DNA from 2 places in the Pseudoalteromonas sp. T1lg22 genome. Region 1 is predicted to be linked to the other one. Evidence: riboswitches for the same ligand, from Rfam matches in the RefSeq annotation. Region 1 holds a riboswitch; the other holds the start of a gene.
What was found. Region 1 has a riboswitch for lysine ahead of dapA (4-hydroxy-tetrahydrodipicolinate synthase). Riboswitches for the same ligand answer to the same signal wherever they lie in the genome.

Region 1 (12,126 bases):
GGCGCCATGTTGGCGCTGAGCTATGCCTTAGCGCATCCTCAGCAGGTGTCCGCGTTATTGTTATGGGCGAGCTTATTAGGTACCCGCGAGGATTGTGCATGGAGCTTGGGCTCATCTGGGGCGGCGGCACAATTTTATCCGCAGCAGTATCACCTCTTTAATCCAAAACTGCTTGCCCCGGACGAGTTGGTAGATGACTACTATCAACGCCTTTTCGATGCCAATGAGCTGGTTCAAATAGAAGCCGCCAAAGCTTGGGGAGCCTGGCAGCAGCAATTGGGGCGGCAAACCATGGAGCATGATAATCATCTGCAGCTGACAAAATTGCATCTGCACTATCGGGTGAACCGCTTTTTCTTAGCGGAAGAGCAGCTGCTGAAAGGGGCTTACAGCCTCAACAAGATGCCAACTTATATGGTTCATGGCCGTTATGATTTACGCTGCTCCTTTGCCCAGGCACAGCGTTTGGCAAATGCGCTTCAGGCCCAATTGCAGATAGTCGCCGAGCTTGGTTGCACTCTCGAAAATGAGGTATATTGTCAGGCTCTATGTCGGGCGACCGACCATTTGTATCTGCAGTTAAAGAGGTCTTAGTGCAAGGATTAATTCAGCGTGTAAGTGGCGCCAAAGTGGAAGTGGAAGGCAAGCTAGTCGGGGAAATAGGCCAGGGCATTTTATTGTTGCTTGGGGTAGAGAAAGCCGATGACGAAGCCCAGGCGGATAAGTTGCTGCACAAGGTCAGCAATTACCGGATTTTCACCGATGAGCAGGGCAAGATGAACCTCAGCCTTAAGGATATAGGCGGCCAGCTTATGGTAGTGTCGCAATTTACCCTGGCAGCGGATACGAAAAAGGGCATGCGCCCGAGTTTTTCCAGTGCCGCAACTCCAGATCAGGCTACCCACCTGTATGAATATTTTGTCGCCAAGGCGCAGGAGCAAGGGATCAGCGTAGCCACCGGCCAGTTTGCCGCCGATATGCAGGTGAGTTTAACCAATGATGGTCCGGTCACTTTTAACCTAACGGTTTAGCGACTGATAAAGAGCAAATGATTGGCGTAGCCGGGCACAGTAATAACTTTTGCCGCCTTGCCAAAGGTGGCTGCAAGCAGCTGTTCTAAGCGTGTTAACTGGCTGTGATGATGGGCTAGAAAGTTAATAAAAACATATCCGTGTGGCGCCAATGCTGCACTCAAAAGCTCGTAAAAGCGCTGCTGGAATAAAAACATCGGCGCATCCAGCTCACTAAATAAATCCAAGATCAACCAATCAAAACGACCGCAGCGGTTAAGCGCTTGCTCGGCATCAAGGCAGCAGAGGTTGTCGCTTTGCCCGGCACTAAAAAAGCGTTTATAGCAGTGGATCACCTGGGCATTATGTTCCACCGACACCAGCTCGGCCTCGGGATAGGAATATTGCAGGTAATTACGAATGGCGCCGCCACCAAGGCCCAGCTCCAGCACCCTTTGCGGCTTTTTAAGGGTTTGCCAGTATTGGGCCAGGATATGCAGATGGGGGAGCAGCAATCTTTGTGGTTGATTGGCGACAATGACGGATTGCAGGGTGTGATTGAGCAACAGCCAGCGAAACTCTTGCTGTTGTCGCACCTCAAGGCGGGTGCCCCCTTGGCGATACCAATAAAGTAAATGCCCCAGGTGGGCGCAATTGGTAATAAAGTGCCTGGATGCGGCATCATTGTGTATAAGTGCAGCTTTCATTAGCTCAGCATAGACCCATACTGTTAGCCGTGCATAATCATTTACGCTTGTTTGGCTAGTTGTGCTTTAGTGTTATTTGCCCTAAGCGTTAAATCTTGTAAGGTGGATGGCAAAAAAGTGATTGGAGGAAGTATGTTCCAGGTAACCACCCCACAAAGTAGTGATGATTGGCAGGCGTATTACCAACTGCGCTGGCAGGTTTTACGAGCGCCATGGGATCAGCCTCGTGGCAGTGAGCAGGATGATTTAGAGCAGGAATCAGAACATCGCTTTATTAAAAATAAAGAAGGTGAGGTGCTTGCCGTCGCCCGATTACATTTTAACAATGGCCAGCAGGCTCAGGTGCGCTATATGGCGGTGGCTGAAGAGCACCGAGGCCAGCATTTAGGCAGCCGTTTATTACATGAATTAGAGAAGATTGCCTGGACGCAAAATGCCGATGAGTTGGTGCTCTTTGCCCGCGAGCGAGCACTTGAATTCTATAAGCGTCATGGCTATGAATTAAAAGAAAAAGCGCATCTGGCTTATGGCGATGTGCAGCATTGGCGCATGGTTAAGCAACGCCCTAGCGAGCCCGGTTGGTTCCGTCATCCGGACTGGACTCAGGTGCTGCAAAATACCTGGCGTGAATCCATCCCCATCAGCGATAAGATGGGCATTAAGGTGGAATCCTACACGGATTGGCAGTTCAGTGTGGTGGCCGATCTGGATGCCAATATCAATGTGCACAACACCATGTTTGCCGGTTCTGTGTATTCCATGGCAACCCTGGCTGGATGGGGGGGCACTTATCTTGCCTTGAGAGAGGCAGGTAAAGAGGGCGACATTGTTTTAGCCGATGCCAATATTAAATACCTCAAGCCAATTAAGTCACAGCCCAGAGCGCATGTAGATCAACAGGTATGTGAAGGTTGCTTTGAGCAGCTGGAAAGTGATGGTAAAGCCAGTTATAAGGTACCGGTGAAGATTTATGATGGCGACACCCTGGTTGGCGAGTTTGAAGGGCGCTTTGTTGTTATAGCGAAATAGCCTTTACCTCGTTAACTCGATAATATCGACAAAAAAGCCAGCATAATGCTGGCTTTTTTAATGATAATGGCTGCTTTTTACAGCAAGTCAGTCAACAGGATACCCACGCCAAAGCGTTCGATATCGGCGTTATAGTCGATCATACTCTCGCCATAACCGTTGAAGTATTGGGCATAGCCACGCAGGCGGCCCCAAAGCGGGAAGGACCAATCAAGCTGTAAGGCACCACGGTTGTCCGAGTTTAGGTTATTGCGCAGCATAAAGCTGACCTCGTGGTCTTCAAAGCGGCGCACTCCGCGAAACTCAAAGTAACCCATGTACTTGTGAATATCCGGGTTATCATCGCCCTTGGCTTCCATCGGATCGTCTTTTTCGTCTTCGGGAAGGCGGTACCAGGGCTTGAAGCTAAATACATAGCCGTTTTGTTCCCAGATAAAGTTGGCATAGACGCGGTTCCAGGAGCGCGAGTAAGGCTGGCTGCGGCCGTTAGACTGGTGTGAAATCCCCAAAGCTACGGCAAGCTCATCGCCCCACCAGACGTTTTCTTCATCCAGGTAGTTAATCCAGAAGATTTCCGGCTCATAGTTGGTCTCGCGAAACGGCGAGGAAATATCGTCGTTATAAAACTGCCAGTACGATTGCAGGGTGACGGCGAAATAAACGGCTTGATCCTTGTCGCTAAAATCGTCGAAAACTGGAACTTTAAGCGAAAGCTGGTATTTAATTTCGACGTTATCTAGGTTTTCGCCCTCGTCATTTGTGGAGAGGTTTTCAAGATCAGCACCAAAGGGCTCCTCGTTGGGATGCTTGATATAGGTGACGGGCAAAATATAGTTACGATTGTGCGGGGTTATCACGTTACGGTTTTTTTCCGTCACCTGCTCGCGAGCCTTGCGTTTATCTATGGCGCTGAGTTGTTTGCTTACCTCAAGTGCAGTGCATTTTTCTCGCAACTGGGCGAGAGTTTGCTCGCCATCCCCGGCAATGGCTTCATTGAGAATACATTGCTTAACGATATTGAGTTCTTCTTGCTGGTAACTTTTTTCTTCAGCTTCCGGTTGAGCGGCCCAGAGCTGTGTGCTCGTGGCTAAACCGGCAATAAGATAGCGCCAATCCATAACTTACCTGTTATTTAATTGTATAAGGTACAAGGAATTATACTGTTAGTGCGATACTTTCGCAGCACTTGCGTGAATTTAGGCTGAAAAAATGGGCGGCTAGGCCGCCCATTAGCAGTGAGTACCTCTCACTGACTCTCACGCAATTGGTAGGGTCTGTTTATCTTTGCGGTTTACTTTATGTTCAATCTAAACGCATTCTGATCACGACGCTCGTTATGATGCATAGCATTCTATGTTCATAGCGAGTAACACAGAGCAGGATGCGTTTAGATGAACCCGCAGGGCAGCGCTTGTAGCGCATTTCTACTGTGTTGTTACATGTTCATGTAGAATAACTACACCACACATGTGCCGCCTTGTATAAATACACTACAAACTGCTGCAGAAACAAACAGAAAAGGTCAACAGACCCTATAACTCGAAGGTATTAGTAAAGAATTTGTAGAGTTCGGTGCCCTGATTCACACTGGCCGAGGCAAAGTGCAAAATAGCGATGGCATCCTGGTCGAAACGCAGGGTATGCAGCGGCTCTTCACTTAAATAGCGCTCCATTCGAAGAATGCGGGCAAAGGCATCACCCGCCTTCAGGTGCTCGCCCAATCCTGCCAGATATTCGATCATCCCGCCCATGGGCGCATAATAGGCCACATAGTCTTTCAGATAACAGGCGTGGCGCTGCATGGTTTTAGGCTGATAGGCCGCATCCACAAACACGCCCTGATAATTCAAATAGCTTAGTATGCTTTGTGCATCGTCCAAGGCTTCGGTCAAATCAATGCGCTCCTGTGAGCCCAGCTCCACCGTGTAGGCTTCTACTGGTACTTCGAAGTCGCGGCCCTGACGTTTTAGCTGGGTTTGCAGCTGCCACCAGGGGCAAAATGCCGCTTCATCCATGGCGCCGTCGAATTCATTGGGGATCAAGAGCACGTGCTCAATATTAAAATAACGGGCGCTGGCACGGGCATACTCGGGGCAATACAGGTGCTTGGCGGAAATAGGACCTGTGTGCAGGTCGAGTACTATATCCGCCTGATGCGCTAGGCGTTGTAGATTCAGGGCAATACGCTTACCGGTAGTTAAGGCATGCTGTGGGCCGTTTAAACGCTGCTCCGCTTCCTCAACCAAGGCCGCTTTAAAGGCGTCCCGCAATTCTTGATCGGACAGGCCGTCGCTTTGCTCGGCAAAACGCCTTACCAGCTCGGGATTGTAATGATATAAGCGGTTCCAGTTTACGCCGGTAATGGGGTCGAAACGACCTAGGGTAAATTCGCCCGACTTTTGGTTACAGCCGATGGGGTTGGCATAAGGCACCAGGGTGATATCGCCCCGTAACCCTAAGTTTTTAAGTTGCTCAAGCAGCTGATAAATAACCGCATTTCCCTGTACCTCGGCGCCATGCATATTGGCCTGAATATAGACGCTCTTGCCACTGCCATCGCCTTTTAGGCGGTACACGGGAATGGTCAGGGGTAAACCATTGGCGATTTCACCAACCTGAATATTTTGTTGCTCAATTTTGTTCATGCGACTATCTCAAATAACTACTGGGCGCAGCGCTTTCGCGCAATAGGTGTAAATTGCCGTCGGCTATTACATACTCGGCCGCCAGCGGGTGGCAGAGGAAAAACGGCATACTCTCGGTAAAGCCATAAGCACCAGCCTGAAAAAACACCAGCCAGTCTTGCTCGTTAATATCTTCGGGGAGCATGTGCGTGCCCAAAGAATCCAATGCCGTACATAAGGGACCGTGAATATTGAAGGCCCGGGTCGGCGCTGTACTTGTTCGCAATAGGGCGCAAGGGAAAGCCTGGCCTGCCACAGCAGGGCGCAGTATATGATTGATGCCACCGCTGACAATTAACTGCTGCTCGCCATAGTTCTCCTTTTGCTCGACTACGGGATTGAGGTAATAGCCACATTCGGCCACCGCATAACGACCTAGCTCCATCCATAGTTCCTGCACGCCGCTTTCGCGCTTGATTTGCTCAAGCGCCGTCAGTACATCCTGCCAGGCCAGGGGCTCACTTTCGTCGTCATAGGGCACGCCCAGACCACCGCCTAAGTCCAGCACCTGCATGGCAAAGCCAAGCTGCTCACTTAGGGCCTGAAGTGGCGGCAGCATCTGTTGCCATAGATGTAATAGCTTGTCGGCGCTAAGCATATTGCCCCATTGGAAAATATGCACGCCGATACAGGTCAGTGCCGGATAGTCCGCCAGGTAAAGGCCATGCCACTGTTGCGGGTCGAGACCAAAAGGGGTGAGGGTATCACCGCCCAAGGGGTTTTTTTCACCCGTGGGCCAGCGCAATTGCACCCGCAGTAGCAGTTTAAGCTGTACCTTATGAGTCTGCGCCGCTTGGTTTAGCCAGCGCACCTGATTAAGGCTTTCGGCCACAAAGGTGCGCACGCCAAGGGCGATAAATTCATCGATTTGTCGCTTTGATTTCGCCGGGCCGGTATTCAACACCTGCTCCGGGTTAATTTGTTGTGCCAGTACCTGATGCAATTCGCCACTGCTGGCCACGTCAAACTGAAAGCCCGCCTCGGCCAGGGTGCGTATGATGCGCGATAAAGGGTTGGCTTTAACCGCATACCAGAGCTTGACCACGTCTTGGGCCATCAGCTTATCCAAGTGCTGGCGTAAGGCGTCAAGATCGTAGACAAAGCATGGCTCCATCTGCTCTTGGGCGATGCACTCGAGGTGCGTTTGCAGCTCGGTACCGACAGGAAGCATTAGCGTAATACCTCTTCCAGCGCGAGTGATGCATCGCTTTGCTCATCGCGGTATTTCACGATTAGGGCACAACTCATCGACAGGCCTTGTTCACGCCCCCAGGCGCTTGAGCTTGGACGTGAGCCCGGGATCACTATGGCGTTTTCCGGGATGGGTTCCCCCTTGTTGAGCTGACGCTCATTGACACAGTCGTACACCGGAATGGTGGCACTTAGGCGCACACCTGGCGCCAGTACTGCGCCTTTTTTCACTACTACGCCTTCAACGATAACGCAGCCGGCGCCAATAAAGGCGTCGTCTTCGATCACCACAGGGCTGGCACCGATAGGCTCTAATACGCCACCGAGTTGCACCGCGGCGCTAAGGTGCACATTTTTACCCACCTGAGCACAAGAGCCCACAAGCGCATGGCTGTCGACCATGGTGCCTTCATCGACAAAGGCGCCAATATTGACATAGGCCGGTGGCATTATGATGGTGCCAGGGGCCACATAGGCGCCGCGACGCACCGAGGTACCGCCCGGTACCATGCGAACATTGTCTTCGGCGCTAAAACCGCGCGGTGCCAGGTTGTCTTTATCGACAAAACCGCCAGGGAATTCGGTATTGGTGCCGTTTTTAAAGGCTTCAAGAATGCCTTGCTTAACCTCGATATTGGCCTGCCATTGACCATTTTCGTCTTGTGATGCGGCGCGAACGGCGCCCGTTTCTAAATTATTAAGAAGTTCTAACCAGCTCATGAAAATATTAAACCTGTGTTGAATGCCAAGATGTGATGCTGTCGTGTACGCGTAAAAGTGGTCGTAAATCGCTTAGCTCCGCATGAGTTAACGGGGCGCGCAGAGTTGGCGTATTGATGCGCCCAAGGGCGTGTAACAAGTACTTTGTCGGAATCGGGTTGCTAACATGAAAGAGCGCCGCCACCGCCTCGCGCCAATGCAAAAAGGCATTGTGGCTTTGCCCTTGCAAGCTTAACTGCACAAAACGGTGCGTTGCTTGCGGCCACACGTTGGCAGCAACCGAGACCAAACCGGCGGCGCCGGCCTGAGCGTAATAGGGGATCAGTGCATCGTCGCCGCTGAAAATAGCCAGTTGCGGTGCCGCAAGACGATATTGCTCAAAGCAGTCGATGCTGCCGCTGGCTTCTTTCAATGCCCAGCAGCGCGGGTGATCTTGCAACTTGCCGAGTACCTGCGGGTCCAGGCTGACCGCGGCGCGGCCGGGGACGTTGTAAAGCATGCAGGGGTGTTTGCTGGCATCAAGCAGAGCGCGAAACCATAGCTCTTGTCCTACTGGACCTGGTTTGGCATACAAGGGGGCGCCAAGCAAATAGGCGTCTATCGGGTAGTCATTGCAAAAGGTCAGCCATTGGCGCTGTGCTTCAAGGTTGTAGCCACCTACACCGACCATAATCGGGGTGTTCAGTTCCAGGGCGCAAATGTGTTGCACCACGGCTTGTTGCTCGGCCAGATCTAGGGCAAGGGCTTCGCCTGTGGAGCCCAGGATCAACACGCCATTACCGGCTGCCGCTTGCTCTTGTGCCAGCGCGCTTAGGGCGTCAAAGTCTATACCGCCATCTTCAAGCAGCGGGGTGATCAGTGCTGTCCACAGCACAGTGTGTGATAACGATTGAGTAGTTGTCATCTCATCCGAACTTAGTGCGAGTTCGAGAGCAACAAAGGGAAGTGGTTTCCGCATTCGCCGACTCGAACAGGTTAAATTCGAAGAGCGAATGGGCTTAGACGTAACAAAGCCTGCCGGCCTGTTATGTTAAGACCAGAAGCTCTCCACCAAATATATAGCAATGTGTGCTATTGGTGACAGTCGCTGGGATTCAACCCAAGCGCCCGAGGGAGTATTAAGCAATTTACCTCACCTCTCGGCGTACATCCCCCTCATTATGAGTCGTTGGAGTTTGCTCTCCTCATCATAACTACCTGGATGACGCACCTCTTCTAGCCCTTGCGGCCATCTAAATGGCCGAATCAATAGGGTGCTTTTTTATTCAAACACTTTCCATGCCACGCTGTCAACGCCCATGGCGACACAAATTTTCACGCCTCCCCATGTTGTTTGGCGCGCATGGGTTTGAAATTAGATGCGTGAGACCTTAAAACCTTGTGCCTGTAGCAGCTTGATTAAGCCGTTTTCTTCACCCAGATGCAGGGCGCCAACGGCGATAAATAATGATTGCTTATGCAGTGTTTTTTCCAATTGTTTTATCCACTTATGGTTGCGCTCAATTAAGAGTACATGTTCATTAAGCTGGCCATATTCGGAGTCGTCAAAGGACTGTTCATAGGCCTCGGTGAGCACGGATGTTTCGCCCTTTTTCCAGCCATTGATCAGACGTAAAAAACTCTCATCAAATTGATTGAGCTGGCGGAAGGTATCGGCAACCATGAGGTCCGAATGCTCTTCTAGTACGGTAAACATTTCCAGTTGTTGTTCGAGAGATTCCAGCTCGATAATGGCCTTGTTTTTTTGTTTGGCGCTGGCCAGTACTTGCTTATCTATGCCGAATTCGTCTGAATAACCGGCATTTTGCAGCTCAATCTGCATCATTGTCAGTAGCACGGCCCAGGGTTTTAACGAGGAAAACATCTTGATATTAATATTTTTTTCGCCAAAGTATTGGTCCAGCTTCTGGTAGCTTTGCGGGCTTAGCTCCGAGTCCAGAGTACGGCCATTTTGCAGCATTAAAAACGGCATGGAGCGCTGTTGAATTTGCACCGCAGACAGGGCAGTTAAATCAACTTCCACCACCACAGCATCGCTGTTGCTTATGGCTTTTTCTATCTTTTGTGGCAGGCCCTTCATGCTGGTGTCGCCAACATGTACTGTGCCGAATAAGTACGAGGTTTTTCCCTGCTTTTCCACCTGCCACAAAGCCGGTGTCAGTTCGGCGAAAGCGGGCTGGGTAAAAATAATAAACAGGCAAAAGAGCCAAAATGCAGTTAATTTTTTCATCGTGTCATCCTTAAACTAGAGTCGCCTCTGAGTGTACCCGAGTTAACTCATAAAACCCATTGACCGAAAAATAATTGCTAGAAATTAATCAGCTAGTGCTATCGGTAAGTGAAGGTAAGTTATATGCAGTTGAGGGCTGTGAGGTTAATAGGTTTAAATTTTAGGTTGTTTAAGGGATTTTTTATGCTTCTCACTCCTTCTTTTCTTGGAATTTTGCATTGTTTTTGTAGTTGACTTGCGCGGGTGCTCGCGGTACTAATAGAAAAAGAGCGACGGCCCAGCCGTCCATTAGATTTTTTAATTAGACTTAGAACGAATTAATTTATGCTTAACCTGCTATCAAGCCTAGTCCTAGTGATTAACACCGTGGTGATTATTATTACCGCGGGGGCTTCGTAGTGCGTTAAAAAATTAACACGCTTAAGGCCCCCCGCACTGAAAAGTTCGGGGGGCTTTTTCGTTTCAGGGCCAACACATTGAGGAATGAGGAACAATGACCGGCGCAGAATTAGTAGTAGAGATATTGGCAAGGGAAGGAATAAATGAGGTATTTGGTTACCCAGGCGGAGCCATCATGCCCATTTATGACGCCTTGTATGAATCTCAGGTAACTCACTATCTTACTCGTCACGAGCAAGGTGCCGGTTTTGCCGCAGTAGGCTACGCCCGTAGCAGTGGCAAGTTGGGAGTTTGTATGGCCACTAGTGGCCCGGGCGCAACCAATTTGATCACCGCTTTAGCCGACGCCATGATGGACTCTGTGCCTCTGTTGGCGATCACAGGTCAGGTTCCCACCGCCGCCATCGGCTCCGATGCCTTCCAAGAGGTGGACGTTTTGGGCATGTCGCTGTCCTGCACCAAGCACAGCTTTATGGTTGAGCGCAGCGAAGATTTGGCGCCCATACTGCAACAGGCCATTCATCTTGCTCAAAGCGGTCGTCCCGGCCCTGTGCTGGTGGATATCCCCAAAGATATCCAAATGGGTGAAGCTCGATATCAGCCCTGGCTGGCCGATAGCGAGGCGCGACAGCAGCCGTGTCAGGAACAGGTGAACAAGGCCAATCAGCTACTCAGCGAATGCCAGCGCCCGGTCGCGTATATCGGTGGCGGCGTTCAGGCCGCGGATGCGCAAGCCCAACTGATGCAGTTTTTGTATAAAACCCAGATGCCGGCGGTACAAACGCTAAAAGCCCTGGGCAGTGTGACACCAGACTATGAACTGAACCTTGGCATGCTAGGCATGCACGGCGGTGAAGCAGCCAACCTGGCGGTGCAGCAATGCGATCTATTGTTGTGTATCGGCGCACGCTTCGACGACCGGGTGACCGGTAACCTGACTAAATTTGCCCCCAATGCCCAGGTTGTTCACCTGGATATAGATGCCGCCGAGGTGGGTAAACGCAAGCCTGCCGCCGCCTCTTTGGTGGCTGATTTAAAAGCCTCTTTGCCGCAGCTGCACTGTTTTGTCACCGAGCCGAATTGGTGCGCGCATATCACCGCCTTGGCACAGCAGCATGCATGGCGCTATGACTATCCTGGCGAAACGGTTTACGCCCCAGCCTTGTTGAACAAACTGTCACAGCGCTTAAGTGCCGATGCGGTGGTTTGTTGTGATGTGGGTCAGCATCAGATGTGGGTGGCCCAGCATATGCAGTTCTCTCACCCCAGCAATCACTTAAGCAGTGGCGGTGCTGGCACCATGGGCTTTGGCCTGCCGGCGGCCATAGGCGCCAAAATAGCGCGCCCGAACGATATGGTGCTGACGGTATCCGGCGATGGCTCAATCATGATGAATATCCAAGAGCTGGCCACCATACGCCGCAATAATTTGGATGTGAAAATTGTGGTGATAGATAACCAGCGTCTTGGCATGGTACGCCAGTGGCAGCAGTTATTTTTCGCCGAGCGCTACAGTGAAACTAATCTTTCGGATAACCCGGATTTTGTCGCTTTGGCGCGAGTATTCGGTATCGATGGACAGTGCATCACCCATCAGGAGCAGGTAGATGAAGCGTTAGATGCCATGCTCAGCAGTAAGGGCCCGTATTTACTGCATGTATGCATAGACGATAAAGACAATGTTTGGCCCCTGGTTCCACCGGGTGCCGCCAATGACCAAATGATGACCCAAGCCAATAGCGAGAAAAAACCATGAAACACCGTTTAACCCTAAACTTAGCGAATCAAACCGTGGCCGTGGAGCGTTTCCTGCGAGTGGCTCGTCACCGTGGTTTTAAACTGACCGCCCTGGAATTGGCCTGTGACCAAGATCAATTTGCGGTCAATATCACGGTAGATAGCGATAAACCTATCTATCTTTTAACACAGCAGCTCAATAAATTAGTAGATGTGCACAGTGTCACCACGGCGCAGCTACAGCAACAAGCAAGTTAGTCCGCGTCCAATGGCAACGCGAGAATTGAATTTTAAAGAAGGTACAAAACATGACACAAAGCTCTGAACTGATTTGGCATAACGGCGAAATGATCCCCTATCAGCAAGCAACGACGCACGTATTAAGCCATGCGCTGCACTATGGCAGCTCGGTATTTGAA
Region 2 (12,126 bases), on a different contig from region 1:
TGCAGCTGGGTAAGCTGGGTTAAGTCTATGTTGGTCATAATTCTTCGCTACTTTGTGTTGTTGTCGCATCACTGGCATCGATAAAGGGATACAAGGCAAAGCGCTTGCCGGCGATGGTTTTAGTTTCAAGCCGTTCGCTTTGATTCAGGGTCAGCGAGGGGTCGTTAATCAGTTTTTGATACAGGTATAACAGCTCGTCGGACTCCAGCTCAGGATAATGGCTATCGAGCACATCAATAAGCTGCTGCTTACGGGCTTTGCTGTTGCCCTTGGCGGGTATAAACAGAGCGCGAACATCTCTAAAGCTGGGAATATTTGGGGCGCGATAGGGCTCGGCAGCGCTGGCGTCGGGCATTTCAAAGTCATGCTCTTCAAATTCGCTTAAACCGGCCATATAGGCCACTAATTGTGCATTACTGCCGAGTTGGTGATGCATGGGCTCGCTGGCAAAAAACGGCTGATGGGCGCTCATCACGCTATCCAAACCGCGCTTACGAATAAGCCCCAGTATCTTGGCGGCCTGGCGGGTGACTAGGGTGTTTTGTCTTAACTCTTCGCGCAGTGGCATCAGCATGTCGGCACTTTGGCGCAGACTTTCGCGGCCAATATGGTGCATATCGAGGATGCGGGTGCGCAGCTGTTCCAACATGCGAATGGTATTGGCGTCGCGGCCGCTTTGTTTTAGGTGCAACAGGTGTTCGGTAAGGCTCAGCTCAATGGTGTCGAAGCAAATTTGAAAGGCACCGCTGATATCGAGCATTTCCAGCATGGGTTCTATGTATTCGTCAAAGGCTTCAATCACCGCCTTATAACGCTTGCTCAGAGACATGCTTGAACCATTGGCCTTGGCTTGCTCAACCAGATTGTAAATGGCGTTTTCATTGTGCTGGTAGAGTTTGACGATTTTACGTACCCGTTCATCCATAATCCGGGTGTAGCGACTGATATCACCGTAATCATCATCACCGACCGCCTTGGTGAGCTTAGCGCTTAAGCGCTCTAAGTCGTCCACTAAAACATGAATTTCAGCGGCCACGCCCAAGCTTTCATCTTGCAATAAGTAGGCGGCAAAATCACTCACCGCACGGTTGATTTCCAATTGCGATGATTTTGCTAAGGGAACAAGAATGTCTTGGCTAAGCAGGCGGTTGGTTTCTTTGTAAATCTGAGCGCCGGAATAATGAGGAAAGTGCTGCTTTATGATGCTTTGCACTTCCTTGATGCTAAAGTCGCCCATTTTGAAACGTTTCATCAGGGTCTCAAGCACCGGCCATAGCTCAGTCAGCGTATTGAGCACGCGTTTCGCTATTATCATTATGTTGTTTCTTTGTGCTTGGCAATAGGCAGGGATTATAACTAAAGGTACAAAAGGGGAAAATAGCTTTTCACTGTTACATTATCTTTACGAAAAGCGTTGTATTTGGTTGACAAAAAATATGTAAAGAAATTGTCACTTACAACGAATTGGTAATAGCTCCTTGGGCATATGAATGTTAGAATTCGCGCCGCTTGCAGACTGTAATTGTCTGCAATTAACCCATGGTATCGCTAAGTTTGTTATTTGTACATCTGGGTGTAATTTGTACCACCAATAAACTTAGCCGTACTTTTTTAAATCGCTTGTCGCAAGGAATAATACTCAAAATGGTCAGTGCGCTCATCTTGACGCTCATTGCCGTGGCGTTTGTGCTTATTGTTGTGGAAGACGTCATCCATGTAAATAAGGCTAAAACCACGCTTTTTTTCGGCACTTTGTGCTGGATTATCCTCTTCATCTCGCCCCTTCACGGTCATTCCCTTGATCATATCAAAGATGAACTTAATGAGAACATTTTAGAAATAGCGACCCTGTGGCTGTTTTTAATGGCGGCTATGACCTTTGTTGCCTATCTCAACTCTAAAGGGTTCATTCAAAATTTGGTACAAAGGGTACTGCCAAGTAAGATTAGCGAGCGCAAGCTGATGTTCCTTATTGCTGGTTTTGCGTTTTTATTCTCATCGATTTCCGACAATATTACCGCGACCTTAGTATCGCTGGCTGTGGTGATGTCGTTGAAACTTGATGGCCGCAAGCTGGTAAAATACGCGACCTTGATTATCTTTGCGGTTAACTCCGGCGGCGTGTCGCTGATCACAGGTGACGTAACCACCTTGATGATCTTCTTGGCCGACAAGGTGACCATAGGCAATCTGTTGTTATTGATTGCTCCAGCAGCCTTTAGCGTACTGGTGCTGGCGACCTTGTTATCTATGAAGATGCGCGGCACGGTGACCTTTTCTCTAGGCGAGCGCAAACCCATAGAAAAAACCGACATTACCATAGCGGCTATTTTCCTTTCGACAATCGTCGGCACCCTGACCATGAGTGTGCTGTTTCAAATTCCGCCCCTGTTGACGTTTTTATTCGGTCTATCGCTGATGTTCCTAACGGCGCAATTCTTGATGCGCAAAAAGGACGTAAACAAGCAGATCATCGACTATATCCGTGAGATTGAGTACGACACCTTGTTGTTCTTCGTGGGTGTATTGTTACTGGTTGGCGCTCTAAAAGAAGTGGGCGTGCTGGCCCAGTTTACTCATCTGTATGAGGTGTTAGCGCCAAGTCAGGCCAACTACCTGATGGGTCTACTGTCGGCAGCGGTCGATAACGTACCTTTAACCGCGGCACTGCTTAAAGCAGATATTCATATGGATACGCAAAACTGGCTGGCATTTACCTATGCGACCGGTGTTGGTGGCTCCATGTTAGTAATAGGCTCGGCGGCGGGTATTATCGCCATGAGCAAGGTGCGCGATTTAACCTTCGGTAGCTACCTGCGTAATAGCTTCTATCTTTTGATAGCTTATTCTGTGGGTTATGTCGGCGCTTTCTACATGGGTTCATTCGTGTAACGGCGACAGCATCCGCATTTTCTTTAAAGACCATCTGGGCTTAAACCCAGGTGGTCTTTTTGTTTCTGCCGAGCGCTTAAGAAGGCTTTTGGGCTGATAAATACACCTTGGTACAATAAAAACAGTGCCTAGCATTGCCGCGTACTTAAACTTACAGCACTATGAACATATCAGGTAACTTATTGACCAGATTAATAAAGGTGACGTATGCGTATTGCGGTTTTTGGTGCCGGTTCAACGGGGTGCTATTTGGGCGCGTTATTAAGCGCGGCACAGCTTGATGTATCCCTGATATGCCGGGCACGGATTAAAGATGCCATTATTGCTAATGGCGGCATTCATATCAGTGACTACCAGGGGCTGGATAAAACTGTGATGCCGGATGAGCTTATCACAGAGCCTGGCGAGCAGCTGTTTGATGTGGTTTTTGTCACTTTGAAGTGCCATCAATTGCCCCAGGCACTGCCCCAACTGCTGGCTATAACCCATAAGTCTTCCGAGCTGGTATTTATGCAAAATGGCCTAGGTAGCTTTGAGGCAATTCAAGATAGGCTAGCGGAGCGCACCTGTGTGTTTGGCATTACCCCGTTTAACGTATTGCAACAGGGCGCGCATTTTCATAAGGGCACCGAGGGCGAATTTGTATTTGCTAAAACCCCAGGCATGGAGCATATCCCAAGACTTTGCGTGAGCACGGCTTTAACTGCGAATTAAAGGCGCAGATGACGCCAGTGATCTACGGCAAGCTGCTGTTAAACCTCAATAACGCCCTCAATGCGGTGGCGGATATGCCAATCAAGCAGGAGCTGGAAAATAAAGCCCTAAGACGTGTGTTGGCGGCGGCCATGAAGGAATGGCTGGCGGTATGTAAGGCCATGAACATTGAGCTGGCGCAATTTACCAAGGTTAAACCTGCCTTAGTGCCCCGAGTGTTGAGCTTACCCAATTGGTTATTTAGGCGCCTTGCTTCGGCCATGCTGGATATCGATCCCAAGGCGCGCTCGTCCATGTGGGAAGATATTCAGGCGGGACGCAAAACGGAAATCGCCTATCTCAACGGCGCCGTGGTCGCACTTGGTCAGCGCCACGGGGTAGCCACTCCCGTAAATTCGGCCATTGTTGCCTGTATTGAAAAGTTAGAGCGGGGCGGTGTTGTTAAGCTTGGCGATTTGCTGCTGGCCAGGAATACCAATTCACTTAAATAGCTAATCATTCTAGCGGGCTAAATATCATGCTCACTGTGTTGGAATTTTTCGATGTACGCCTACACGGATGTAGGCGGTAGAGCGGCGCAGGAGCCAAAGCCGAGAATAACTACATAAGAAAAATTCCGCCTTGTGATCATATCATTTATCCAGCGCTATCTCTGATCACATACTTAACAGAATTGGTATAAGCAAAAATTAAGTGCCCATGCTCGACCTAAGGGTGATTGACATCCAGCCATCCAAACGTTAAATTCCTAGCTCGGGTTTGCGGCTCATGTCGTAAATCTGTAGCAGAAGAGGTGCGATAGCTAGGTAGTAGACGCGAGGCAGACGTAGGCCAACGACCGTTTATGAGGGAGACTATCGCCGAGGAAGTACATTGCTCGTCACAATGGCTTTCGGTTCTTGAGGCTGAATCCTCGGAACTGTCACCTGTTTGGGTGGAGGGCTTCTGGCAATGGACATACCTTTCTTTTAGTCTTGCCAAGTTCTCCTGATTGTATTTGAAAAATAAGCTATTTTTCATCTCGGAGAGAAAATGAATCAGGAATTTACCGTCGCCAAATTCGGCGGCACCTCAGTAGCCGATCATGCAGCGATGAGCCGTTGCGCCGATATTATTGCTGCCGACTCACACGTGCGCATCGTGGTTGTTAGTGCCAGCGCCGGGGTTACCAATCATCTGGTGGCCTTGTGTCAAACTGGGCTTAGCAATGAAGAGCGCCAAGCGCATATTGATGGTGTTATTGCCATCCAACTCAATATTATTGAGTGCCTGAGTCTGGATGCGGATCTTGCCCATGGCTTCGATACTACCCTCAATGATTTTAAACACAGCGCCTCGCACTCTACGCAAAACGTGCCACTAACCAATGTCCAGCGCGATGAGTTGCTTAGTTTCGGCGAGCGTTTATCTTCGTATTTATTTACCCAGGTGCTGCGTGATAAAGGCGTGGCCTCAAGTCGCTTCGACGTGCGCTCGGTACTTAAAACCGACAGCCAGTTTGGTAAGGCGCAACCGGATATCACCCAAACCCGAATTAGGGCTCAGGCTGAGTTGGTGCCACTGCTTAGCGAGCAGGTGGTGGTGACTCAGGGCTTTATTGGCTCAGATGAATACGGTGAAACCACCACCTTAGGCCGTGGCGGCTCGGACTACAGTGCGGCCCTGTTGGCGGAGGCCTGTGGTGCCAGTAATATTCATATTTGGACCGATGTAATAGGTATATACAGCACAGATCCGCGTTTGTGTAATAAGGCCAAGCCGATTGCCCATCTGACCTTTGACGAGGCCGCGGAAATGGCAACCTTCGGCGCCAAGGTATTACACCCGGCGACTATTTTACCGGCTGCGCGCAGCGGTATTGGCGTATTTGTGGGCTCCAGCCAGGACCCGCAAGGGGGTGGTACCTGGATTGAGAAGGTGCCCAGTAGTGAATTGATCGCCGGCGTACGGGCCGTGACTCAGCGCAAGAACCAGCTGCTATTGACGCTGAAAAGCCCGGAAATGCTCTTGGCCAGTGGTTTCTTGGCGCGGGTGTTTACTATTCTCAGCGAATATAAAATTTCGGTTGATCTGGTCACGACTTCTGAGATCAGCGTTGCTGTTACCCTGGATAATGCGCCGAACGCCAGTCGCCCCGAGCTTGATCAGGAAGCGCTGGAGCGTTTAGGTGAGTTTTGTCATGTCAGCGTGGAAACCAATCTTGCCTTGGTGGCCCTAATTGGCTCTGAGATTCAGCTGCGCCAAAGCGAGCTAAATCTAATGCGGGTGCTGAGCGGCTTTGATATTCGCCTGATCTGTCATGGCGCTTCAAAGCACAACCTGTGCTTCTTGGTAGAGCAAGGACAATCGGATCAGGTGGTGCAGGCTATTCACCAGCAGCTGCTGGAGCAAGCCTGATCACTTCTACCTCGGTTTTGGCGGTGATCAAACTAAGATCAAATTGCCGCCATTGCTGACAATAAACCTGTGCCGGGCAGCGTTCAAGCAAGGGTAGTATAGGCTGGCTAAGCAGCGTACTGATACTTTGTTTAGCGGCCTTGGCATAGGCTTCTTTTAACGTCCACACTCGAAAAAAAGTATCGACGTTATTGCCTATATCCCGGGCTTCCACCTCAGGGTAAAAATGCGCCGCCAGCTTTTCAAAGCGCCGGTTTGCATCTCGCTTTTCGATATCCACGCCCAATAAAGATTGCTGGCCCTGAGTTATGGCAACAGCAATATGGCCGTGGGAGTGACTGATCACCACATTAATATCCAATAACTGCCCGTCGATAAACAGCTGCAGGGCTCGTTCCTGTTCGTTAAAAACACTCTGCCAACTTGCCAGTGGCGCCTGCGCGTATTGAGGAAACAGGCGCTGTGCCAGGGTCTTGATAAAATAGCGGCTACTTAGGTATTCGCGCTTGGCCTGGGGTTGTTTACGCCTGTTGAGCACCTCGAGTTCGCCTGGGTGCAGATGGGCTTCATCGAGCTCAATGGCGGCACTGAGGCTCAGTAAGACTTTTTCCGATATCGGCACAGATGGCGTGGTCTTTGGTAATGCGGGAAAGCGATAAGCTGCATTAAACATGGGATGAATGGTCCGATATGGTTGGCGGCGACTACTTTGTTAATGGTAAGTGTGGTTTAATAGCGGCAAAACAATAACAGATATCAATAAGAATGACGAATAATCGTGACGGCTTTCAAAGTCGCATAGGATTTGTGCTGGCGGCTGCCGGCGCCGCAGTGGGTTTAGGAAATATATGGGGATTTCCAACTCAAGCTGCAAACCACGGAGGCGGAGCCTTCTTACTTGTTTACTTTATCGTAATTTTTGCCCTGGCATTGCCGGCGCTCTTTACCGAGTTATATTTGGGCTATGCGGCGCAAGCCAACCCGGTGCAGGCGCTTAAACGTGCTTGGCATACCAAGGCTCCAAAACTAGGTGCCGGAGCCGGTTATCTTGGCCTTGGCGGCGCCGTGGTGATGCTGAGCTTCTATTCTATCGTTGCCGGTTGGATGCTGGCCCATGCCTTGGCACCGATAGCGCAAATGCTGGACCTGCCTAAGGTCGCCGAATTTCTAAGTAATGACTCCCTGGCTCGTAATCTGGTCTTTACACCCTTGATGCTGCTGCTGACCGCCAGCATTATTTTGCAAGGGGTGAAGTCCGGCATTGAGGCCTGGTCGCGACGCCTTATGCCCTTATTGCTGGTGCTCTTGGTGGGGCTGATCTTCTATATTGGCTCCCTTGATGGGGCGGCCGAAGGCTTTGCCCATTATCTTAAGCCCGACTTTGATAAAGTCTGGGATGCGGACTTAATCATTGCCGCCATGGGACAGGCGTTTTTCTCCCTGTCGCTAGGTGTGGGCTGTATGATGATTTACGGCTCCTACCTTAAGCCCGGCGCTAACCTTGGCAAATTAACCTTAAGCGTGGCCGCACTCGACACCTCGGTGGCATTTTTAGCCGGTTTGTTGATTGTTCCAGCTATTTTTGTGGCCAGCCATAACGGCGTTGAAGTCTTTGCCAACGGTAAGCTGATCGGCGAAGGACAGCTCATATTTGCGGTCTTGCCGCAACTGTTTGAAGCCATGGGCGCCATGGGCCTAGTGATAGCTTTAGCGTTTTTCGTGCTGATGTCTATTGCGTCTGTAACCTCAACCATTTCTTCGACCGAGATCCCGGTGGCCTTTTTGGTTGAAAATCATGATATGGACCGCAAGCGCGCGACTGCCTTGGTGACCTTAGTGGTAGCTATCGCGTCAGGCACCATCATTATGAACTTTGACTGGCTGTTTGGTTTGGTGATCCAAGTCTTTACCCAGTACCAGTTGCCACTGATGGGTTTGTTCTACTTCCTTACCCTGGGCTGGGTGTGGAGCCGCGGCAATAAACTGGCTGAGTCGAACCATCCGGGCATTAAAGCCCTGTTGTGGTATATCCGTTTGGTGTGCCCAATTTTGATGACCGCCGTGTTTATTAATGTAGCGCTGAAATAGTCCTACAAAGCCAACTAGAACGAAAAAAGGGATATGCTGTCATATCCCTTTTTTTGTGCCTGCTGAAAAGCTTAAGGCCTACATATCGAGTACCTGATTGGTCAGGGCCTCGCCCTTGGCGAATTGGCTGAGGTTAAAGTAAGTGGTTTCTACTATCTGTGTCAGTGCTTCCTGGGTAAAAAAGCCCTGATGGCCAGTGATCAACACATTCTTAAAGGTGAGCAGGCGGGCAAACACATCGTCTTGAAGAATTTCTTCCGATCTGTCTTTAAAAAACAATTCAGATTCCTGCTCATACACATCTAAACCCAAATAACCGAGTTTTCCGCTTTTTAGGGCGCCGATACAGGCCTTGCTATCGAGCAAGGCGCCGCGTCCTGTGTTGATCAGCATGACGCCGGGCTTCATTGCTGCCAGGGCGGACTTATCGATTATATGATGGGTTTGCTCGTTGAGCGGGCAGTGCAGGCTGATAATATCGCTGTTGGCCAGCAGTTCGCTTTGCTGCACTAGGGTAAAGGCACCTTTAGGGCTGGCGGGGTCGCATACCAATACCTTGGCGCCAAAGCCGTTTAAAATCCTCACCATGGCCTGGCCGATTTTACCGCAGCCGATAAGACCCACGGTTTTATTGTGCAGGTTAAAGCCAAGCAGGCCGTTGAGGTCAAAGTTCTCCTCCCGCACCCGGTTATAGGCCTTATGAATTTTACGCGACAGGGTTAAGATCAGCGCGATGGAATGCTCGGCCACGGCCTCCGGGCTGTAGGCGGGCACCCGGGCTACGGCAATCTTGTGCTTTTTCGCCGCCGCCAAATCGACATTATTAAAACCGGCACAGCGCAGTAAAATTAGGCCGACACCATAATCGGCCAGCCTGGCTATGACCTCAGCGCTTAGGGTGTCGTTGACGAATACACAAACGGCATCAAAGCCTTTGCTGAGGGAGCAGGTATGGGCATTAAGGCTGACATCGAAATATTGGATATCGACATCTGTTGGGCAGAGTTCATTAAATGCTGTTTGTTCATACCTTTGCGAGCTGAATAGGGCTAATTTCATCGAGTTGACTCTCTATTACCGATCTAAGTGTATCGGGCTTGGTGCGTGGTGCGTAACGATTTACCAGCTGTCCTTGAGAGTTTATGAGAAATTTAGTGAAATTCCATTTTATTGCCCGATTTTGGGCTATACCACGGGTATGCTCTTTAAGGTAGTTAAACAGAGGGTGGGCGTCCGGACCATTGACCATCACTTTGCTAAACAGAGGAAAGCTCACATTAAAGGTGTTTTCACAAAATTGTTTTATGGTGACGTTATCGGCAATTTCATGACGCCCAAATTGATTGCAGGGGAAGCCAAGAATAACCAGCCCCTGATGTTTATAGTCTTGATACACGCGCTCCAGTGCGCCGTACTGGTGGGTGAAGTTACAGCTGCTGGCGGTGTTGACGATCAGCACCACACGTCCTTGTAATTGTTTGAATGAATAGGGTTGGCCGTCGATAAGTGTGGCGTTGAAATGGTAAATACTATCCATTGAGTGCTCCCTTGCTAAAACCAGACGTTTTTAGCCTTTGCCTTTGATATACTGTGTGCGTTTTTTCGAGGCTAGCAGGCAAATAGGTCAGAAATATGTCAAAAAAATGTACCTTTATCGGTCTAGGGGTTATGGGCTATCCCATGGCGGGTCACTTACAACAAGCGGGATACGATGTTTGCGTGTATAACCGCAGCGCCGAAAAAGCGCAAAAATGGGTTGAGCAATACGGTGGACGCAGTGCGGCAACACCCGCACAGGCAGCCAGCGACGCCGAATTTGTATTCGTGTGTGTGGGCAATGACGATGATGTGCGTAGCGTGATTTACGGTGATGATGGTGCCCTTGCGACCATGGCGCCGGGCAGCTATTTAATCGATCATACTACCACTTCGGCGCTATTGGCCCGTGAACTAGGTGAAGCGGCCCAAGAAAAGCAGGTGGCCTTTATCGATGCACCGGTTTCCGGTGGTCAAGCGGGCGCCGAAAACGGTGTATTGACCGTGATGTGTGGCGGCGAGCCTGAAGCGTTTGCCGCGGTGCAGCCGGTGATGGCACCGTTTAGCCGTTTTAGCGAATTGCTCGGTCCCATCGGCAGTGGCCAGCTATGTAAAATGGTCAATCAGATCTGTATCGCCGGTGTAGTTCAGGGTCTGGCCGAAGGTTTACACTTTGCCAAAAAAGCCGGCTTAGACGGTGAAAAAGTAGTGGAGACCATTTCTAAAGGCGCGGCAGGCTCTTGGCAGATGGAAAACCGCTACAAGACCATGTTGCAGGGTGAATACGAGTTTGGCTTTGCCGTTGACTGGATGCGCAAAGACTTGGGCATCGCCTTGGATGAGGCGCGTAATAATGGCGCGACCCTGGCGCTGACGGCCTTGGTTGACCAATATTATGGCGATGTACAGGCCATCGGCGGTAATCGTTACGACACCTCCAGCCTGTTGGCGCGCTTGGAAAAGCTAAACCCTAGCGACTAAGCTGGGTTTGCTCTTACGCCCAGGCCGTTTTTACAGGCTTTGGGCATAATGATACAGGGCCTTGAGCACCGCCATATTGCGCTCATTGCCCTCGTTCTCATGCACCAGATTTTCAAGGCTGAGCATAAAGTCCTGAGCATTGATAGACGGGCTGTCTTCTCCGTGCATTAGTTTGTTCTGGCAGTATTTACGCCATGAATCCAGCTCCGCTGGGGTCAGGCTTTCCGGCCAGTTACGAGCGCGATAACGAAACAGCATGGTGGCGAATTTCGGGTCTTCAAAGTCCAGCTCCATGTTCCCCAGCTCCAGCGGTGAGGTGCTGCGGATCACATCGAACTTGGCCTTATCGCCATTGCTGATAAAGCCACTGTATAGTTGATAATCCACATTGGTGGTGGCGGCAAATTCACGGCTTTCATTAAATACTTCGGCCACCTTGTCACGCAACTCCGGATGCGCCTTTAAAAACTTCAAATGCTCCAGGCATTGCTCTCTGTCTATGCCCAGACGTTCGGCTTTTTCCGGCAACAGGGTTTTTGCCGGCGCGAGAATAGGGCACTTGTTTACATGCACCAGCTTTAAGCCGATGGGCGCCTGACCTTCGGGCAGCTCGTCACGGCGGGTATAAAGGTACTCGCGCAGCTGTTCGACGGATAAATCGAGCAAGGGCTGCGGATCTTGCGTCAGGTTAAAGCAGACCACGGCGTTTTTGTTGCTCGGATGAAAGCTCATGGGCGCAATCCAGGTGGTGCAGCCCTGCGTTGCCGGAATACGCGACGAGGTATGCACCAGGGGCGTCATATTGAATACGTCCACCATCTGCAACAGCGCTTTTTTATGGCGCAGGCCGAAAAAGAAGTTGTATAGCTTGGGCTGGCGCTCTTTAACCAGCTTGGCCAGGGCAATGGTGGCCTTAACATCACTTAAGGCATCGTGGGCATCGGCGTGCTCTATGCCGTTGGCCTTGGTGAGTTCTTCTAGGCGAAAGCTGACGCTGCCGTCTTCCTTACGCGGCCAGTTAATACCCTCAGGGCGCAGCGCATAGCAGGCGCGCACCAAATCAATAATGTCCCAGCGACTATTGCCGTTTTGCCACTCTCTTGCATAGGGGTCGTAGAAGTTACGATACAGTGTGTAGCGAGTGACCTCATCATCGAAACGAATACTGTTATAACCGGCCACACAGGTGTTGGGCTGGCTGAATTCTTCGTGGATCTTGGCGATAAATTCCGCCTCACTTAGACCGTGGCGCAGCGCATGTTGCGGGGTAATGCCGGTAACTAAACAGGCCTCTGGGTGAGGCAAATAATCCGGCGCCGGACGACAGTATTCAATCAGCGGCTCGCCGATAATATTCAGATCGAGATCGGTACGAATACCGGCAAACTGGCTCGGCCTGTCTTTTTGCGGGTTCGCCCCCCAAGTCTCATAGTCGTGCCAGTAGATTGTGGGCTGGTCGTTGTCGTTATGCGCCATTGTCGATCCTTTCGCCTAACTTGTCTGTAACCGCGTAACTGC

Region 2: linked by a shared signal. The riboswitch ahead of lysC (lysine-sensitive aspartokinase 3) and the one ahead of dapA (4-hydroxy-tetrahydrodipicolinate synthase) in region 1 are both predicted to bind lysine.

Annotation. Positions count from the first base shown of each region.
Region 1 is NZ_PQBY01000006.1:559,011-571,136, reverse strand. Features, by position in the region: gene C2M24_RS04870 (alpha/beta fold hydrolase) at 1-594, shown strand, start outside; gene dtd (D-aminoacyl-tRNA deacylase) at 594-1,031, shown strand; gene C2M24_RS04860 (spermidine synthase) at 1,028-1,717, opposite strand; gene C2M24_RS04855 (bifunctional GNAT family N-acetyltransferase/hotdog fold thioesterase) at 1,850-2,746, shown strand; gene C2M24_RS04850 (phospholipase A) at 2,824-3,864, opposite strand; gene C2M24_RS04845 (succinylglutamate desuccinylase/aspartoacylase family protein) at 4,279-5,391, opposite strand; gene C2M24_RS04840 (PLP-dependent decarboxylase) at 5,396-6,601, opposite strand; gene C2M24_RS04835 (2,3,4,5-tetrahydropyridine-2,6-dicarboxylate N-succinyltransferase) at 6,601-7,341, opposite strand; gene dapA (4-hydroxy-tetrahydrodipicolinate synthase) at 7,349-8,245, opposite strand; lysine riboswitch at 8,374-8,564, opposite strand; gene C2M24_RS04825 (TraB/GumN family protein) at 8,696-9,571, opposite strand; gene ilvG (acetolactate synthase 2 catalytic subunit) at 10,065-11,726, shown strand; gene ilvM (acetolactate synthase 2 small subunit) at 11,723-11,965, shown strand; gene C2M24_RS04810 (branched-chain amino acid transaminase) at 12,016-12,126, shown strand, end outside.
Region 2 is NZ_PQBY01000008.1:94,711-106,836, forward strand. Features, by position in the region: gene C2M24_RS05395 (condensin complex protein MksE) at 1-38, opposite strand, end outside; gene C2M24_RS05400 (hypothetical protein) at 35-1,315, opposite strand; gene nhaD (sodium:proton antiporter NhaD) at 1,645-2,892, shown strand; gene C2M24_RS16075 (2-dehydropantoate 2-reductase N-terminal domain-containing protein) at 3,100-3,606, shown strand; gene C2M24_RS16080 (ketopantoate reductase C-terminal domain-containing protein) at 3,576-4,097, shown strand; lysine riboswitch at 4,387-4,559, shown strand; gene lysC (lysine-sensitive aspartokinase 3) at 4,639-6,003, shown strand; gene C2M24_RS05420 (4'-phosphopantetheinyl transferase family protein) at 5,972-6,676, opposite strand; gene C2M24_RS05425 (sodium-dependent transporter) at 6,769-8,091, shown strand; gene C2M24_RS05430 (2-hydroxyacid dehydrogenase) at 8,170-9,150, opposite strand; gene C2M24_RS05435 (glutathione peroxidase) at 9,116-9,628, opposite strand; gene C2M24_RS05440 (NAD(P)-dependent oxidoreductase) at 9,724-10,608, shown strand; gene sbcB (exodeoxyribonuclease I) at 10,639-12,084, opposite strand.